Regions from separate parts of the Latilactobacillus sakei subsp. sakei DSM 20017 genome, predicted to be linked through region 1. Evidence: predicted binding sites of a transcription regulator. Region 1 holds the regulator's gene; the other holds the start of a gene.
What was found. Region 1 encodes HrcA, which represses chaperone genes, less so after heat shock. Its sites were predicted from a motif close to TTAGCACTCNNNNNNNNNGAGTGCTAA; they were not measured.

Region 1 (7,738 bases):
CAATTTCACTTAACGCATCGCGTTTTGTCTTCATGTCTTCAAGGTTGTTTTCTTGTTGTGCTTTAACTAATTCTTCTTTAGCATCTTTTGCTTTTTGTAATTCTTCGTCAGAAACTTTACCTTCAAGTTCTTTCAAAGTCTTATCTGTTTGGAAGATTAATTGATCAACATCGTTCTTCAAATCAACTTCTTCTTTACGTTTTGTATCTGCTTCTTCGTTTTCTTGTGCTTCTTTCATCATACGATCGATTTCTTCGTCTGATAAACCAGAGTTACTCTTGATAGTGATTTTTTGTTCTTTGTTTGTGCCAAGATCCTTAGCAGAAACGTTAACAATACCGTTCTTATCAATATCAAATTTAACTTCGATTTGTGGCACACCACGAGGTGCAGCAGGAATATCTGTTAATTGGAAACGACCTAAAGTCTTGTTGTCAGCAGCCATTGGACGTTCACCTTGTAAGACATGGATGTCTACGACAGGTTGGTTGTCAGCAGCAGTTGAGAATGTTTGGGCCTTGCTTGTAGGAATGGTTGTATTCCGGTCGATTAACTTCGTGAAGACACCGCCCATTGTTTCAATCCCTAATGATAATGGTGTAACATCAAGTAAAACAACGTCTTTAACGTCACCTGAGATAACGCCACCTTGAACAGCAGCACCAAGTGCAACAGCTTCGTCAGGGTTAATTGAGTGATCAGGTTCTTTGCCTGTCCAGTTCTTAACAGCTTCTTGAACAGCAGGAATCCGTGTTGAACCACCGTTTAAGATGACTTTGTCGATTTCGTTTGCATCTAAGCCAGCATCTTTCAAAGCATTCATAACTGGTGCTTTTGTACGATCAACTAAGTCTGATGTTAAACGATCGAATTCAGTCCGTGATAATGTCATTTCTAAATGTAAAGGACCATTTTCGCCAGCTGAGATAAATGGCAAGCTGATTTGTGTGCTTGATACACCTGATAAATCTTTCTTAGCTTTTTCAGCAGCATCCTTTAGACGTTGCATAGCCATCTTGTCTTTTGATAAGTCGATACCATTGTCTGATTTGAAGTTTTCAACTAACCAGTTCATGATAGCTTCATCAAAATCGTCCCCACCTAAACGTGTATCACCATTTGTTGATAATACTTGGAAGACACCATCGCCTAATTCAAGAACAGAAACGTCAAAAGTACCACCACCAAGGTCATAAACTAAGACTTTTTCGTCTGTTTCTGTCTTGTCCAAACCGTAAGCTAAAGCTGAAGCTGTTGGTTCGTTGATAATCCGTTTAACATCTAAACCGGCAATCTTACCAGCATCTTTAGTAGCTTGACGTTGTGAATCGTTGAAGTAAGCAGGTACTGTGATAACAGCTTCTGTGACTTCTTCACCAAGATAATCTTCAGCGAATTTCTTGATGTATTGTAAAATCATTGCTGAAACTTCTTGTGGTGTGTATGATTTGTCGCCAACAGTTACTTTGTAACCTGCTTCGCCAATGTGACGTTTGATTGATGCGATTGTATCTGGGTTAGTGATTGCTTGACGTTTAGCAACTTCACCAACTTGGATTTCACCATTTTTGAATGATACAACAGATGGTGTTGTACGAGCGCCTTCTGGATTTGTAATAATTTTGGGTTGTCCGCCTTCTAATACGGCAACAGCTGAGTTTGTTGTTCCTAAATCAATACCGATTACTTTACTCATTGAAAATACCCTCTTTTTTTAATTTTTTAAATTTTATTATTGTGCAACTACAACCATTGCTGGTCGTAAAACGCGGTCCTTCAAATAATAGCCTTTTTGGAAGACTTGAACCACGGTGTCAGCTTTTTGATCACCATCAACCGCAACCGTTTGAACGGCTTGGTGAATGGTCGGATCAAAGGCTTGACCTTGCGCCTCAATTTCTTTAACACCATGGTCTTCTAAAGCATGTTTCATATGATCATATGTCATTTGAACACCCTTTTTAAGACTTTCATCAGTTGCTTCAGCTGCCAATGCGCGTTCTAGATTATCTAAAACGGGTAAGACATCCTTAGCTAATGATTGGCCATCATATTTTAACAAGTTAGCTTGTTCTTTTTGATTGCGCATTTGGATGTTCTTAATTTCAGCTTGTGACCGTAAGAAACTATCTTCCATAGCGTCATATTTCTTTTGAAGTTCAGCTAATTTATCATCTGCTTCTTCAACAGGTGCTTGTGCTTCAGTTGTTTCTTCAACTTCATCAGCTTCCATAACTGGTTCAAATGGTGTTTCTTTTTTAGGCGTTTCTTCTACAGTTTCTTCAGTTGGCTTTTCTTGTTTTTCAGCCTTTTCTTGCTTTGTCAAACAAACACGCTCCTTTTAAGATTGATTATCATCAAAATCTGCATAATAATCAATTAGTTTCTTCGCTAGTTCTTCGCGGAATAAATCGAGTAATCCGATCATGCGCGAATATGGCATGCTAGTGGGACCTAATAAAGCAATCAATCCTTGGCCGTGTTCACCAACATCATAATTAACAGTCATTAAACTGTAATTCTTCAATAAATCATTGGTCATTTCATCGCCCAAACGAACCTGAACTTGGCTATTGGCCTCACCCGGTGATAACTCTAGCAACTTGGCTAGATCGTCCGATTGATTAATGATGTTGTAGATTGACTTCAACTGTGACACATCCGTCAATTCTGAGAAGTTTAACAAGTTCGATTGGCCCCCCACATATAAACGTTCCTGTGAGGCTTGTTTTAAGACATCATCGAAGATGTTTAAAAAGCCGCCCGGTGAGCCCATGTATTGCATTAATAACGCAGGCACTTCTGTTTTCAACTTCTGACTGACAACGGTCAACGGTAATCCGATTAGATGATCATTCACGACTCGAATCGCTTTTTCAAGTTCATCACCTGAAATCGCATTTGGAATTGTGAAAACCTGATTATCAACCGTTCCGGCACTTGTCACGATAATCGCCATTACCTGGTGATTACCAAGTGGCACAAGTCGGAAACCTGTCAACCGAATCTCTGCCATCTCCGGTCCTAACGTAATCGCTGTATAGCTCGTTAGGTTTGAAAGAATATTGGCAGATTGTGAAACAATCTCGTCAATCTTATGATAATGGCGTCCAAATGATTGTTGCACAGTCGCAACATCCATTGGATTTAAGACAGCGGGCTGAATGAGATGATCTAAATAGTAACGATAGCCCTTCATAGAAGGAACCCGTCCAGAAGACGAATGCGTCTTCTCTATTAAACCGACATTCTCAAGATCAGCCATATCATTTCGGATTGTCGCGGAACTAACGTGCATTGGTAATTCAGACATTAGCTTCTTAGAACCCACCGGCTGACCACTCTCGGTAAAAAGACGAATAATTTCTTTCAAAATCATTAATTGTCTTTCGGTCAGCATGTTATCACCTCTTTTTAGCACTTGATTATTACGAGTGCTAATTACAAGTATTAATATAGCAAGAACGTCAAATAAAGTCAAGAATTGAACTGTAATTTTCACGGATTTAATGAAAATGGGACCAAAGACTGATAAAAGGCCACACCCAAATGATGAGTGTGACCTTTTCAAAGATTGCTATCAATAATTCTCGTGAAATTGTTGTAAATCAGCGACTGAATGACTCGCTAATATTGATTGGGCTGCTTGGACTTTTTCAATTGGCCAGTGGTACCAATCAATTGCTTGCAGGGTTTCAATGTCAGCTGGTGTAAACCGTGACTTTAAAACCCGTGCTGGATTACCACCGACGACAGCGTACGCTGGCACATCCTTAACCACCACCGCACCGGCAGCGATAATCGCACCCTGCCCAATATGAACGCCAGGCATAATTAACGCACGCATCCCAAGCCACGCACCGTCTTCAATGATTGTATCGCCCTTAGGCTCATAAGAGGCCGCAATTTGTTCTGGGAACGGATAGGCACTAATCCAATCACTATGATGATTATGATTACCGCCCATCAAAATAACAACGCCACTGGCAATGCAAACGTAACGGCCAATAATTAGGCGGTCCAATTGCCAACCAAATTCAGTCTGTGGATTAAATAAGGCGCGTGAGGCATCATCGCCCCAATGATATCGCACACAGCCGTCCTCAAAATTCTGGTGATCATAATACCCCGAAAAGTAAGAATAATCGCCGACTTCAATTAATGGGTTTGTCACCAAATCCTTTAAATATTTTGTTTCTGACCAATGTTGATAAGTATTCTTGTCCATTTCATAAAACCTCGCTTCTAAGTTTTTGTTATCTGCTTAACTTAGAAGCGACTGCTTGTGAAACGGCCCGTAATTGTAAAAGGTGTCTAACCAAAAATGATCACCATCCTATTTGCTCGAAATATAACCGGTTTGAACGCACTTCTTTTTAACGTGCTTTCATCAACAACTTTCTGCGCTTTACAACACTTGTCAAACTGACGATTACATCGTCAATTCGCCAAGTTATGTAAATGCTCAGAAGTAACCCGTTGATGACGCACTTCTTTCTTTAACGTGCTTTTCAAGCTAACTTTCTGCGCTTAGCTTCGTGCGTCAAATAATCGACTGCGTCGTTTATTCGCCCCACTGTGCTAATGCTCAAAAGTTGACCAAGCTTGAACGCACTTCTTTCTTTAACGTGCTTTCATCAACAACTTTCTGCGCTTTACAACACTTGTCAAACTGACGATTACATCGTCAATTCGCCAAGTTATGTAAATGCTCAGAAGTAACCCGTTGATGACGCATTTCTTTTCTTTAACGTACTTTTCAAACCATATTCCTGTGCCTAGCGTCACAAGTCAAACAATTACTTCCAGCAATCATTCGCCTTGTTATGCTAGTGCTCGGAATATAACCGGTTTGAACGCACTTAGTAGCTGTCTAACAAGAATTCCTGGAAGACTTCGTTGCCTAGGAACTTTCCTGATTCAGTTAGTCTTAGCCAGTCGCCTTCTTGTTTTAGGTACCCTTTTTCAATCTGATTGGCGACTGTTTCGCCGTAGATATTCTGTAGTGGGTATCTGAATTTTTCTTCAAAGTGCTTGATTGAGACACCTTGCATTGTCCGAAGCCCTAAGAAGAGTTCTTCTTCCATTTGTTCGGTCAAGGGAAGCACGTGGCGTTCAATCACTGGCACTTTATGCGCTTGTAGTGGTTCTAAATATTGTTGGATTGGCCCAAAATTGTGGTAGCGGTCCTTGCCTAAATAGCCATAAGCACCGGCCCCAAAGCCGAAATACTTTTCATTCCGCCAATAGGTTAAGTTATGTGCAGACTGGTAGCCTGGTTTGGCAAAATTACTAATTTCGTATTGTTCTAAACCAGCTTGTTGGAAACTATCAATCGCATTTTGGTACATGTGTGCTTCAACATCTTGCGATGGTAAGCGTAACTTACCCTGACGCATCAAATTATAGAAAATAGTCTTCTTCTCTAAAATTAATGAATAAGTTGAATAATGCGGCAAGTCAAGATCGATTGCCTGTTTCAAACTATCCATAAAATCTGCTTCACTTTGTTGCGGTAGTCGGAAAATCAAATCAATACTGATATTTTCAAAACCCACTTGACGCGCATTAGCAATGGCCCGATAAACGTCAGCACTACGATGAATCCGGCCAATCTTCTTCAGAATGTCATCATTAAAAGACTGCACACCAATACTCAAGCGATTGACGCCGTTATCCTTTAGTACCTGTAATTTAGCGGTATCTTGTAAATCATTGGGGTTGGCTTCAAACGTAAACTCGCCACCCTCATAAGGTAAGTACTGATGAATGCCATCCAACAAACGTTGTAGTTGGGCTGGTGAGAGTGTCGTTGGTGTCCCACCACCGACATAAATCGTTTCAATTTTCTCGTCTGGGTATTCCGCCATTACTAATTGAAACTCGCGAATTAACATGTCAACATACTCATCAACCGGTTGGCCTTCAATGAAGACCTTGTTGAAGTCGCAGTAATAACAAATATGTTCGCAAAACGGAATATGAATATATGCTCCTGCCATTAATGTTGGGCCTCTAATTTCTCAAAATAAGTCCGGGTATCAGCTTCATCTTGGTGGAGTTGGTCAATCAACGCTTCCGCCGAATCAAACTTCACTTCACCTCTTAAATACTGATACCACTCAACTTTAACTTGTTCACCATAAATGTCCGCACTAAAGTCGAGTAAGTTAATCTCAACTGTCACGGGATTATTGGCGTGGAACGTTACGTTCCGGCCAATTGACGCCATCCCCCAGTACCATTGGCCGCGAACCAATAAGCGGACCGCATAAATCCCAATGCCTGGTAAACGTTCCGGTTTTTGACTTTCAATATTAGCCGTTGGAAAGCCGAGTTCCCGGCCCCGAGCTTCACCATGAACAACTTCCCCAGTCGTTTGGTAAACATAACCTAACAACTCGTTAGCCGCCGCTACTTGACCTTGATCCAAATTTTCACGAATCAAAGTTGAACCAATCTTATGGCCTTGATAGTCATGTTCCGCCACCGTCACGATTTCAAAACGATCTTTGGCATACGTGCTAAGGGTCTGCATATTAGCGATGTCTTTTTTACCATAGGTGTAATCAAACCCAGCGACCACCGTTTTCGCGTGGAGCGCCACTAAGTATTGATCGACGAAATCTTGGGGTGCCAACTTGGCAAAGCCATCGTTAAAATGGACAACATATAAAATATCGACACCTAAATCAGCCATTAATTCTTGCTTCCGTTCAACTGTCGATAAATAACGAAAATCGGCTTGATTGACATTTCGGTAAACAATCGCAGGATGAATATCAAAGGTCATCACCGCTAATGGGCGGTTCTGTTGCACCGCCAAATCTTTGGCCGTCTTAATCACTGCTTGATGTGCCCGGTGGACACCATCAAAAAAGCCGAGTGCTAAGACAATTTCTTCGGCTGGTACTTGTTCTTTTGAATAGGGATGGATTAATTCAATCACACGCATTTTTTTCACCTAGTTTTTTTAATGAGTCCCTTGGTTTTGTAAATACATTTTATATGGTCGGTAGAGATGTTGTTTCGCGTTAGCCACTTGATACAAGGCCTTGATGTGCCCTTCGTAAGTTAAGGCTAAGATTTCTTCTGTTTGTTCTGGGAACGTTAAGAAGACACCATTTAAAATTTTGGCCCATTGATCATCATCAAGTGCAACCTTGACGTTTTCTTCAAAAACATGATCTAACGGAATCAAAATATCCGCTAATTGGCCGTTATCAGCAGCTTCAGCTAGTTGTGCCAAGGTAACACAACTGCCAATTTGAATGCCACCACTCTTAAGACGCGTTAAATCAGACATGACTGCCGGTAAGCCTAACTTACGGCCAAAATCGACAGCTAAAGTCCGAATATAAGTGCCTTTTGAACAACCCGCAATAAAGCGGAATGTTTGGCGACCCGTTTTTGCATCGAATTCTGGTTCGCCTTGCAAGTCAAATTGCGTAATTGTAATTTTGCGTTGTGGGCGTTCCACAGGATCGCCGGCCCGTGCATAATCGTATAGACGGCGCCCGTTAACTTTTACAGCTGAGAACATCGGTGGAATCTGGATTGAATCCCCTAGAAAACTTGCCAGTGTTTCTTTAATTTTTTCAGTTGAAATTGGTTCAGCTAATTGTTGTTCTTCAACGACTTCACCATCTAAATCTTCGGTGGTCGTTGATAAACCTAACGTAATTTCACCGGTATAAACTTTACCAGAGTGCACCAATTGGTCCACTACCTTGGTTGC
Region 2 (7,738 bases), 700 kb from region 1:
ACAAAAGTAATTTTGTCTCCGGCCTCTTTTTGATTTCCAAACTTTGACACTCGACATTAATGCGCAAAGCCAAACCGTTTCAAACGCACTTTTCTTAATCGTGTTTTTTGAAACTGTCTTCTGCGCTTAGCGTCACTCGTTAAACAACTGCTTCCAGCAGTTATTCACCGAGCTGTGCTAATGCTCAAAGCCAAACCGTTTCAAACGCACTTTTTTTAATCGTGTTTTTTGAAACTGTCTTCTGCGCTTAGCGTCACTCGTTAAACAACTGCTTCCAGCAGTTATTCACCGAGCTGTGCTAATGCTCAAAGCCAAACCGTTTCAAACGCACTTTTTTAATTTACCAAATTGTGACGCGTTTATCCGGTGCTAAATACATCTTGTCTGCTGATTGAACATCAAAAGTAGTGTAGAAATCCGCTAGATTTTGAACTTGGACGTTCGCCCGAAAGGCATTTGGTGCGTGGACATCGATATTTAATAGTAATTGTTGATATTGTTGTGTGGCTTTCATCCGCCAAATTGTTGCCCAGTTAACGAAGAAGGCTTCCAAATCAACATCATCTTCACCTTTAGCCGCTTCTAGCGCACAGCTTAAGCCACCAGCATCAGCAATGTTTTCCGAAACAGTTAGCTTGCCATTCACCTTTTGATCAGCAAATGCTAAGCCATCAAATTCGGTAATCATTGCTTGTGATAGCGTCTTGAAATGATCTAAGTCAGTTGCTTGCCACCAATTATGCAAGTTCCCGAATTCATCGAACTGTGCACCATTGTTATCAAAAGCATGTGAAATTTCGTGGGCAATAACCGCTCCAATCCCACCATAATTAGCACTACTGCTTTGTTGCAAACTATAAAATGGGGCTTGTAAAATAGCTGCCGGGAACACAATCACGTTTTTAGAAGGTGAATAGTAGGCGTTGACTGTCGCCGCGCCCATTTCCCATTTTGCACGATCGACTGGTTGGGTTAATTTAGCAAAGTTTTCCGTTTCAATCGTCCGAATGAAATCAGCCGTATTTTCAAATAACGTGCCATCATCAGCTTGGGATACAGTCACCAATTTTTCAAAGATGGGTGCAATCTTTTCAGGATAGCCAACATGAATCCCTAAATGATTAAGCTTCACAATCGCTTTTTCGCGGGTTTCTGCGGTCAGCCAATCATTTTGTTCGAGGCGGTTTTGATAGACACCAATCATCTTTTTCACCATGGCTTCGACATCCGCCTTGGCAGTTGCCCCGAAGTAACGGCGGCCATAGTAATCCCCAACGACTTGATTAAACATGCCGAGGGCTAAGTAATAGGCACTCTTTTGTTGCGGTTTTGCTTCCTTGCTACCGGATAATGCGCGACTATAAATTGAACTAATCTGGCGCATTTCTTCGTTCAAGTAGCCACTCCAATCACGAATAGTCATCACAAGTAACCAAGCCTTAAATTGGTCAAAATGATCATCATTAACCAACTCGTTGAGTTGTTCAAAATAAGCTGGTTCAGTCACGATAATTTTATCTGGTTGCACTGGTAAAATGCGGCTGAAGAGCTTTTGAAAATCAATCGTTTGTTGTTGTGCGATAAAGTCGCTTAGTGGTTTAGGATTATACAACTTTGCATAATCCGCAGCTTCTTCGGCGCTCTTCACAAATGGTGCGAGTGAGCGATCAAAAGCCAACGCGTCTTTAACGGTCTTAGTCGCGACAACCGGTGCGAAGCCCACCTTTTGCAACAGTTGGACCATCATGTCGGTAAAGACTGCTAATAATTGTTCAGCGCTTTGGTTACCATCCTCGTAGTACGTTTTATCAGGTAAAATTAGACTCCCCGCTTCAGCGTAGAGCGCGTGGTGTGCCGTATCTTTCATATCGGCATCTACTGACAAGCCAAAAGGTGTTGGTAGGCCTGATAATACCCAGTCTGCCAAGCCTTGATTGTATTCTGTTAAATTGTTAATTGAGCGAACCCGTGCAATAAACGGTAAAATCGGATTAATCCCGAGTTCATCACGTGTTTTAAAGTCGGCCGCTAGGGCATAATAATCTAAAAAGTGTTGTAATAACGCATTATCCGTTTGTTTAAGTTGCTTAAAATCGGTCATTAATTGTTGATCGATTTCATCCACCAGGGCCACAAAGCCACCGGTTGCTGGTTTATCAGCTGGAATTTCGGCTGTTTTTAACCATTCTTGATTCACTGCCGTGTAAAAATCATCTTGCATTCGAACGTTTGTCATTGTCATCCTCCTCAATCAGATTCTAATTCAATTCTACCATTGATGCCCTACTTTCCGGTAGTCTAAGCGCTTTAATTATTGATAACGATTGCAATCAAAAACGGTCGGCATCTTCTTTTAGAATGATGCCAACCGTTTTTTTATTTTTGCTTTTCCGCTTTCAGCATTGCAAATGACCGCATAAATGAGCGCATCACGCCCTTGTCTGAATAGACCAAAATGTTCATACGATAGATAATCAGCGCCAAATAGGTGAGCCCCATCAATGTGATAATCGCTAAGCCAAGACCCAGCGCTGCTGCGGTCGCACTTAAATCGCCACTAGCAAAACGCACCGGTAACATGATTTGCGAAAAGAGCGGTACATAACTCAGGCCTTTTAAAAAGCCGATATCCGAGCGCGTCGTTAAGATAAACCCGCACATATAACTGATTGTACTGAGGATTAATAACGGTGAAATGGCTTGTTGCACCTGATCCATTCGCGAAACGACAGACCCTAGCATTGCTGCAATCACTGTGTAGAGTAAAACGCCGACAATTAGGAAACTAATCGCATACCAAACCGGTGGTGTCCAGAGGTTCGGTCCGACTTGCTTTAAAATCGCCGATAATGGTAATTGTTGTTTTAAGTAGTGATAACCCACCACTCCAATTAGGATGTAAAAGACAATCTGAGTTAAAACTAACGCTAATACAGCGGCAATTTTAGCGAAGAATTGAGTTGTCGCCGAGACACTTGAGAGAATGATTTCCATAATACGCGAGCCTTTTTCAGTCGCAATTTCCTGTGCGATAATCCCCGCGTAATTAACGATGAAGACAAACATTAAGACTGTAATCGCTAATGAAATGCCTTCTCCCACTTGTTTTTGATTAGATTGATCAATTTTTTGTTGCCCAGCTTCAAACTGAACGGTCACGGCTTTGATCGTCATCGGTGTCGTTAACTTTTGAATTTGGTCCGCCGGGACGTTAGCTTGCCGCGCAAGGGTCACAATATTCATTTCATTCAACTGATTTTGAATGCCACTCGGATCAAAATCACGACTATCTTTCCGTTCAAAATATTGGCTATTGCCTTGCTGAATGATTAAATAACCATCAATTTTTTCTTGTTTCAACGCTTGAGCTGCTTGCGGTTGCGTCTTAATTTGCGTATCGATGACGTAATCTTGCCCTCTCATTTGTTGCAAGGCTGCTTGTTCAGCTGGTTGTTGACTGAGAACCGCAATCTTAGCTGGTTCGGTGGATTGGTCCATCAATTTGCCAATCCCTAGGACGACCCCTAATAGAATAATTGGCATAATAATCATGATGATATAGGCCGGACTTTTGATATTTTTAAAGAAAACCTGTTTAAAAATAATCTTAAATTTAGTCATGTTGCTCACCCACTTTCAATCTAAATATTTCGTCTAGACTAGGCGCTTGTTGACTAAATTCTGGAATATAACCGGCTTGCGTCGTGCGTTCGAAAATCTCTTTGCCAACCGCTTCGTCAGCTAGCGTCAATTCAAACTGGTGACCGTGGCGTGTTACACGTGAAACACCTTCAATTTGTTCCAATTCAGATTGCGTTAACGGTGATTCTAAGAAGAGTTTCGTGCGGCCAAACTGTGCTCGTACTTCATCGACACTTCCGGATAACACGACTTGCCCATTGCGCAACATGACAATCCGGTCACTAATCTTGGCAACATTCGTCATATCATGACTCGAAAAAATAATTGCCGAGCCTTGCGACTTCAACCATAAAATACCATCTTCTAATAAACCAGCATTCACAGGATCCAACCCACTGAATGGTTCATCCAAAATAATGAGCGCTGGTTTATGAATTAAGGTCGCAATCAGTTGCACCTTTTGTTGATTGCCCTTGGATAAATCCTTAATCTTATCAGTACGTTGGCCCTTAACAGCAAACCGTGCTAACCACTCGTCAATTTGTGGTTTAATTTCCGCCGCGGTCCGCCCGCGTAACTGCGCAAAATATAAAATTTGTTGTTCAACGGTCATCTTAGGATAGAGGCCCCGTTCTTCTGGCAGGTAACCTAATTGATCGTAGTCACGACTGGTAAATGCATGCCCTTGCCACAAAATCGTCCCGCTATCCGGTGTTAAAAAATTCAATATCATTCTAAAAGTGGTCGTCTTACCAGCACCATTTTGCCCAATGAGCCCCAATATTTCGCCAGGTTGAACGGTAAATGATACATCATCAACAGCTTTCATCGCCCCAAAACTTTTTTCAAGATGCGTTAACGTTAGCATATTACTGCCTCCTCAACATTTATTAACCACTTTAACTATACAATATCCCTTACGAAAACGCATTATTATTATTTACCATAAAAAAAGAGTCACCAACAAAAATCGGCGACTCCTAAATAATCATTATTGAATTTCAATTTGGCTTGTTGATTGTGTATCTTCAGCCATTTTTGGTAAGACTAATTGCAAAACGCCGTCCTCATATTTCGCGCTAATTCCTTGGCGATCAACTTCTGGTAAATAATATTGACGACTGAAGCGACCATAGTGACGTTCACTTTGAATCAAGTTTCCTTCTGAGTCGCTGTGATCGTTAAAACTATCCCGTTTTGCACTAATCTTTAACGTGTTGTTTTGATAATCGACGTGGATGTCTTGCTTGTTGAGCCCAGGTAAATCAACCGTTAATTGATAATCCTTGTCAGTCTCCTTCACGTCTGTTTTCAACAAGTTGTCAGTTTCAGGCGACATTGCAAAGAATTGTTTGCCGAAATTCTTGAAAAAGTCATCACCTACTAAACTGTCTAACCAATCTTGACGACGATCCATTAATTCGTTTGCCATCTCTAAAACTTCCTTTCTTTATCTTAATTACAATTCTATTTTAACGCGTTAGTCGTCTAATGCAAGTAATTAGCACTCTTTTATCGCGAGTGCTAACGCAAAATAGTTAACCGCCCTAATTTAGCATTTTAATTCCCGCCTTAAGCGTTTTATGCTATACTTAAGGTTCCAAAAATACTCGGAGGTAGATTCATATGAAAATTGTTGTCTTAGCGGGCGGTCGTAGTACTGAACGTAACGTTTCACTAACGTCCGGACACAAGATTACCCATGCACTACAAACAAAAGGCCATGATGTTGCCTTTGTCGATCTTTTTTTAGGGAATGAATTGAAAGATGGTGCCACAATTGACTCTCTTTATTCATCTGATCCCGTTGAAAAAGATTATGACATTGATGATGAAGTTTTAACAGATGACGACATCAATAAACTTCGCGAAGATGGTTCAACACAACTATTTGGTCCGAATATCTTAGAAATTTGTAAAACTGCTGATATCGTATTCCTCGCACTACATGGTGGCGATGGCGAAAACGGTAAAGTTCAAGCGGTTCTCGATGTCTTTGAAATTCCTTATACTGGTAGTGACACATTAGCTGCTGGTATTACTATGAGCAAAAAAGTTTCTAAAGAAATCTTACTCTTCAACAACATTCCAACAGCACGTTTTGTCGCTGCTTATCGTCATCAACCAATGCCAGAAATGCCATTTGAATACCCTGTTGTGGTTAAACCAAGTAATGGTGGTTCAAGTGTTGGGACACATATCGTCCACAACGAAGCTGAATTAAAACCAGCTGTCGAAGATGCTTTGCGTTTTGATAACGAAGCCTTGATCGAAGAATTCATCAAGGGTCGCGAATTCTCACTGGGTGTCATTAACGAACAACCATTACCAGCCATTGAAATTGAAGTCAATGACGGTTGGTATGACTTTGAACACAAATTCGTAACAGGTAACACGACGAAATTCGTCACACCACCTAACAACTTACCAGATAATGTTCACGAAGCCATGAAACAAATGGCGCTTGATGCCATGCACGCGCTTGGTTTAACCAACTACGCCCGCATCGATTTCTTCTGGAGTCCTGAAACTGGCTTATACGTCATCGAAGGCAATACATTACCTGGTATGACACCATTATCATTAATTCCTCAAGAAGCAGAAGTTCTTGGTATTAGCTACCCTGATTTATGCGAAATGATTGTGAATGGTAAATTAGCTTTACTTAATGAAAAATAATAAGTTTCTAAAAAAAAACGATAAGCCTGAGGGCTTATCGTTTTTTTATTATTAAATACTAGTGGTACCCCCGCTTAATCCTAATCTAATTATTCCTCTTTAGGAACTAAGATTCAAAGAAGATTAGAATCGGCACATCTAGCTGATCGTGTAGCAACTGAATTTCCTTGACGGTAAACGGAATTTTACCGTGAATCTTACGGTTAGCAGTTGTTAGCGTTTTATTTAAAACATCAGCAACTTCCTGCTGCTTGATGTCACGACCCTTTAAATATCCTGATAGCACGAAAAGTTTTCCTGCCAAATTTGGCACCCCCAAATGAATATTCTCAAACTTTGCTCCACATTAGGAATATTACGTCATCTAGATAAACTTGTCAATTAACGATTTTGTACGAAAGTGTTAACTTTTTAGCGTATTTTGTCATATACTTAGTACTATAGTTTTTATTGCGAGTAAGAAGGTGAATTTAATGTTTGGACAACTATTACATGATAAGCGGGTTTCACGGAATCTTACGATGCGGCAGCTAGCCGATTTATTAACGCAAAAATACAATATTAAGGTCAGTAGCTCCATGATTTTCCGCTGGGAAAAAGGCGCTGCCCCTTCATTAAAAGCGTTGTTCATCATCGCGACTGAATTACAAGTTGATCTCAATCAACTCGCTGTCATCATTGCCGACAGTAACTTAACCCGCCCCGAATCTCTTTCATAAATCAGTAGTACACTAAACTAATCAAAAAGGACTCGGCTAAATGCCGGGTCCTTTTTTTATTTCGTTTTAATTGTTTTAACCCCTAAGACGTCCAAGAAGAACGTGAAAATTGGTAACCCAACAATCAAGCCCCACGTGCCTAAGAAACGTTCAGCGACAAAGAGAACGACAAAGGTGAAGAAAATTGGTAGTTGTGTCTTGCTCGACATAAAGCGCGGATTCAAGACATAAGCTTCTAGCGCGTGAATGACGGTAATCATCACCAGAATATAAATCACATACTGCACACCACCCACTGAAAAAGCGATGATACATAGTGGAATACATGACAGAATCACACCCGCCACTGGGACCATTGATAATAAGAAAATCATAATTGCCAAACTCGGAATATTAGGCATCTTCATCACCGTCAATGTGATCGTTGTGAGGACCGTATTAACGACCGCGATAAAGATTTGCGCTTCAATCACAACACCAAAAGTGTTCACGAATTTTTTAGCAAAGTAAGCAATATCTCGGAAAAGCCAACCGTAGGTACTCTTTAAGAAGAGCCCACCAAATTGTGGTAACTTATCCAGTTCAATCGTATAAAAGAAACTGAGGATAAACGACAAGACAATCGTCACGCCCATCGTACCAATCCCGGTAATATAGTTAACCAAGGTTGAAACACCATGCTTTAACTGGTCGGTCAA

Region 2: LEUCM_RS02530 (Hsp20/alpha crystallin family protein) is a predicted target of HrcA. The motif match lies at 5,144-5,170, and genes of this name have one in related genera.

The regions. Positions count from the first base shown of each region.
Region 1 is NZ_AP017929.1:1,213,285-1,221,022, reverse strand. It holds gene dnaK (molecular chaperone DnaK) at 1-1,696, opposite strand, end outside; gene grpE (nucleotide exchange factor GrpE) at 1,733-2,326, opposite strand; gene hrcA (heat-inducible transcriptional repressor HrcA) at 2,342-3,400, opposite strand; gene LEUCM_RS06085 (CatB-related O-acetyltransferase) at 3,581-4,228, opposite strand; gene hemW (radical SAM family heme chaperone HemW) at 4,863-6,002, opposite strand; gene ribF (riboflavin biosynthesis protein RibF) at 6,002-6,955, opposite strand; gene truB (tRNA pseudouridine(55) synthase TruB) at 6,974-7,738, opposite strand, start outside.
Region 2 is NZ_AP017929.1:508,427-516,164, forward strand. It holds gene LEUCM_RS02515 (M13 family metallopeptidase) at 341-2,236, opposite strand; gene LEUCM_RS02520 (ABC transporter permease) at 2,377-3,621, opposite strand; gene LEUCM_RS02525 (ABC transporter ATP-binding protein) at 3,614-4,510, opposite strand; gene LEUCM_RS02530 (Hsp20/alpha crystallin family protein) at 4,634-5,074, opposite strand; gene LEUCM_RS02535 (D-alanine--D-alanine ligase family protein) at 5,269-6,321, shown strand; gene LEUCM_RS02540 (helix-turn-helix domain-containing protein) at 6,428-6,625, opposite strand; gene LEUCM_RS02545 (helix-turn-helix domain-containing protein) at 6,795-7,040, shown strand; gene LEUCM_RS02550 (AI-2E family transporter) at 7,097-7,738, opposite strand, start outside.